One region of the Bacillus sp. SRL337 genome, then DNA from elsewhere that is predicted to be linked to it. Evidence: riboswitches for the same ligand, from Rfam matches in the RefSeq annotation. Region 1 holds a riboswitch; the other holds the start of a gene.

Region 1 (2,200 bases):
GAATAAGGATGTCAGCGAATATAGATGGGCATCCTGTATAGTTTGTGAAGACTTCTTTCCTTTAAGCAAATGGTAAATTGAAAATACAGTTCTTTCACCATTGATTTTTTTAAGGCAATAAAGAACGACGGCTTCAAGATAAGTCATAAATTTACTCCTTTTTGGCATCTGTTCTTATTTAAATTATTGTATCACGAAACCGACACTTTGCGACTTATTCCTGCTTAACTTTACAGGATATTAGATATAAATTATCGTCAATGGGAACCTTAACTATTGAAAGTTTTATGAATCACCATTAGAATAATAATATGAATATTAGTACACTTACCGGAGCAAGTGTATGATACTTAACAATATCGACCATTTTCAGGAGGTTTTTTCATTGCCAAAGTATACGATTGTTGATAAAGATACATGCATTGCATGTGGAGCTTGCGGTGCAGCCGCTCCAGACATTTATGATTACGATGATGAAGGTATTGCTTTTGTGGTTCTTGACGATAACGCAGGTACTGTTGAAGTACCTGATGTTCTCGAAGATGATATGATAGATGCTTTCGAAGGCTGTCCAACAGACTCCATCAAGGTTGCTGATGAGCCATTTGACGGAGATGCCTTGAAATTCGAATAGATCTCTTTAAAAAAACGGCTGGAATTAGACATTCCAGCCGTTTTTCATATTCCTTCCTGCCATATAATAAAAGCGGCTGATGACTTCATCAGCCGCTTCTTATGCTAAGCACGCTTAAATGCGAATTGTTTATTAAGCCATACATGCATCCTTGTGAACAATAATGCAAACACTGCTGCAATCAGGATGCCTTTCAAGATATTGAATGGAAGAATTCCGGTAACGATAATGGTTGTCGGCAGTTCTAAATTCAAGAAATATTTATAAGCGGGCAAAATGATAAAGTAATTTAACACACTCATTAACACTGCCATGGCAACTGTTCCTGTAACCAGTCCGGTCAACATTCCTTTCTTTGATTGGATGCGGTTATAAATATAATAAACCGGTAAGATGAAGGAAATTCCCGCCATGAAATTCGCAAAGTGTCCGATCGGCACCCCGGTATCACTTCCAGTCATTACATAGTCCAGGACATTTTTCAATAATTCCACCAAAATCCCTGCTACCGGCCCTAAAATGATGGCTGCTATCAATGCAGGTACATCACTAAAGTCAACCATTAAAAAGCTTGGAAACGGCGGTATCGGAAAGTTCAGCAGCATTAGGACATAAGATACTGCGCTCAACATCCCAATCAAGATAAACCCTCTGGTATTCAACTTCTTCATGCTTCCTCTCTCCTTCTAGTGACTCATCTCACGTTAGAAGAAAGGTTTTGCCTGAGCAACCTAAAAAAACTCAAGAGAATCTCTTGAGAAGTCCAAAGGCATGCCCAAATAAACGTCCAAAGCTGTTCCTTTTGAACGCGGCTCAACCTTCATCTCCTCCCATCCAGACTGTACTGTCGGCTTTGGAATCACACCAAATCCTGCCCATAAAACAGGCTCGCGGGCTTAGAATGAATACTCTCACTCATCACCGCCGGTCGGGAATTTCACCCTGCCCCGAAGACGAATCTTAAATTTTTGATACATCATCATTATACAGAATAACTTAGGATGTGTGAAGGGTTTAGCTCGAATTCGAGATAAATTAATACATACCTACTCCCGCTGAACTACTAATTCCTGGAATGGAATGATCGGTTCACTCTTCTTCATATCATTCCAGCCAATCAACTCCTCAACAGAAACATCGTATTGCTTCGCTATCCCAAATAGCGTTTCCCCCTGTTGGACCCTGTGGACCTTTCCAGAGGTGTCTGGTATAACCAATTCCTGGCCAGAGATGATCGTAGAATCAGGGAGGCTGTTCTCAACGAGTACACCCTCTACGCTGACTCCATAGGTTTTGGCTATTCGCCAAAGGGTTTCCCCAGGTTTCACGGTATGTACTTTACTTATAGATCCCATCTGATCTGCGGAAGACGCAGCTGGGTTTTCTTTTTCTAAATGGTTTATCTTAAGTGCAACTTCACGAACCTGGTAAGGATCATGTTCATTTGCAAAAACCGTTTGTCCTGTTTCCCCTTCCCCATAGACAACGTACGGGTCTATCGCATTGTCTTTTGTGATCGTCCATTCTCCCTTATGGATCTCAAAATGCAGATGAGTCCCTGTCGAC
Region 2 (2,200 bases), 190 kb from region 1:
CCTCTAGTAAGGAGTGACAACTTCTAATGAATGTAACCCTATTTTATCATAGAATAAGCATGAGATATTTTAAAAGAGCATTGGCATTACTGCTTCTGGGTGTGTTATTGAGCCTGTTTATTCCAGGACTGCACATTCTTTTTTATTTGGTGCTGATTCTTTTGGGAATGTCATCTATGTGTATGTATTTTATCTATTCGAAGGAAGTAACCCGTTCAAGTAAAGGATTGACACTTCTTTCAAATAATGGGAATCGTCATCTTGTTATCAATAGAATAGAAAACTCCTATTGCTTCTTCGGGTTCGACGGAAGAATGAAAGCTCGTGCATTTCATAAAAAAGGAATGTGGAAACTAGAAAAAGAGAATGAAATTGCAAGTATGAAAATAAAAAATCATTCAATCACGTTGTCGCTAAAAGGTAAACATCAACATACTTTTACTGGAGGAAGGTCCGCTTGGAAAGATACTCGAGGAAACCATATCATTTTTTCGAAAACAGGTGAAGGGTGGGACCTTTCCATTAATAAGGCAAAAGTGTGTTCTTTGACAAAGGGGAAGATGCCGCTCCAAAAACAGGAATTATTTGATCCTTCAAGTACAGTTATTCACTTCGAGGATGTTGAGTCCCTCTCAAGACATTTGGCGTTGTTATTCATCGTGGTGATCATGGAAGATTTTTATATGATTTAAAATATAAATTAGTCCTGTAGTTTTTCAGGCATTCGATTATGCACCTCCTTTATTATTATGGTATAGTAAACACAATCGAATATTTATTCCTTCGGGGCAGGGTGAAATTCCCTACCGGCGGTGATGAACTATACAGTTCTTAGTCCGTGACCCGTCATTTTTCAGAAATGGCGGTGGATTTGGTGAAACTCCAAAGCCGACAGTGAAAGTCTGGATGGGAGAAGGAAGAGGTGCGTAAAAAACATATGTTTTATACGCTTATTTAATTATGGCTTTTCTCCCTGAGTGCTCCAACGACTCAGGGTTTTTATATTTTTCAATATGTTTGGGGATATGTTGGTATTTGAAAGGAGGATACTGTAATTGCAGGAAAAAGAATACATGAAATTAGCTTTATCTCTCGCAGCTGCGGCCAGAGGACAGACCTCACCTAATCCGGCAGTAGGCGCTGTGGTCGTAAAAGATGGAGAAATCATTGGGATGGGTGCACATTTGAAGGCAGGGGAACCGCATGCAGAAGTCCATGCCATCCGCCAGGCTGGTTCAAAAGCAAAAGGAGCCGACATTTATGTCACGTTGGAGCCGTGCGCTCATACTGGCAAGACACCGCCATGTGCCAATCTTATCGTCGAAAAAAAACTGAAGCGCGTTTTTATAGCAAGCGTGGACCCCAATCCATTAGTGGCCGGTAAAGGAATCTCAATCCTCCAAAAGGCCGGAATAGAAGTAAGGACAGGTATTTGTGAAGAAGAGGCGCTGGAATTAAATGAACACTTTTTTCACTATATCCGGACGAGGACCCCTTATGTCACCCTTAAGTCAGCTGTGACTCTCGATGGGAAAACAGCAGCATTTACTGGAGACAGCAAGTGGATAACTTCTGAAGAATCAAGACTGGATGTACATAAATACCGCCATATGCACGATGCCATTTTAGTTGGAGTCAATACTGTTATAAAAGATAACCCTCTTCTCACCACCCGATTGCCCCGCGGTGGAAAAAATCCCATTCGAGTTGTGTTGGATTCAGATTTACGAATCCCCTTTGAAAGTAATATTTTACTGAAAGATGATGCTGAAACATTGGTTTTCTGCGGAAGTGAAGCGTCTGATAAGAAAAAACGCCTTCTTCTGGATAAAGGGGTGAAAGTTGAACAGCTGGCTACTGCTAAGCTGCAGATTCAACCGGTTCTAAAACGTCTTGGCGAGTTGGATGTTACTTCGCTATTTGTCGAAGGAGGTTCGGCTGTACATTTCTCTTTTTTAGAAGCAAAGGCCTATCAGAAAGTAATTACGTATATTGCTCCTAAATTGGTCGGGGGATCGGAAGCCTTCTCCAGTTTTGGGGGAAAAGGCTTCCCTTCCATTGCGGAAAGTGGGGAACTGCACTTCACTTCTATAGAAAAAATCGGAAATGACATTAAGATTATAGCAAAGCCTTTGAGAAAGGAGTGACAAGATGTTCACTGGGATCATTGAGGAAATCGGGTTGATTGAAGGCATAAAAA

What was found. A riboswitch is a leader RNA that binds a small molecule or an ion and turns the genes downstream of it on or off. The one in region 1 is predicted to bind FMN.
Region 2: another riboswitch for FMN. It lies ahead of ribD (bifunctional diaminohydroxyphosphoribosylaminopyrimidine deaminase/5-amino-6-(5-phosphoribosylamino)uracil reductase RibD); the one in region 1 lies ahead of AC4E8A_RS15615 (ECF transporter S component).

The regions. Positions count from the first base shown of each region.
Region 1 is NZ_OZ481793.1:3,051,077-3,053,276, forward strand. Features, by position in the region: gene AC4E8A_RS15605 (YpbB family protein) at 1-147, opposite strand, end outside; gene AC4E8A_RS15610 (ferredoxin) at 386-634, shown strand; gene AC4E8A_RS15615 (ECF transporter S component) at 739-1,305, opposite strand; FMN riboswitch at 1,453-1,593, opposite strand; gene AC4E8A_RS15620 (peptidoglycan DD-metalloendopeptidase family protein) at 1,681-2,200, opposite strand, start outside.
Region 2 is NZ_OZ481793.1:2,859,687-2,861,886, reverse strand. Features, by position in the region: gene AC4E8A_RS14575 (hypothetical protein) at 27-692, shown strand; FMN riboswitch at 776-922, shown strand; gene ribD (bifunctional diaminohydroxyphosphoribosylaminopyrimidine deaminase/5-amino-6-(5-phosphoribosylamino)uracil reductase RibD) at 1,056-2,147, shown strand; gene ribE (riboflavin synthase) at 2,152-2,200, shown strand, end outside.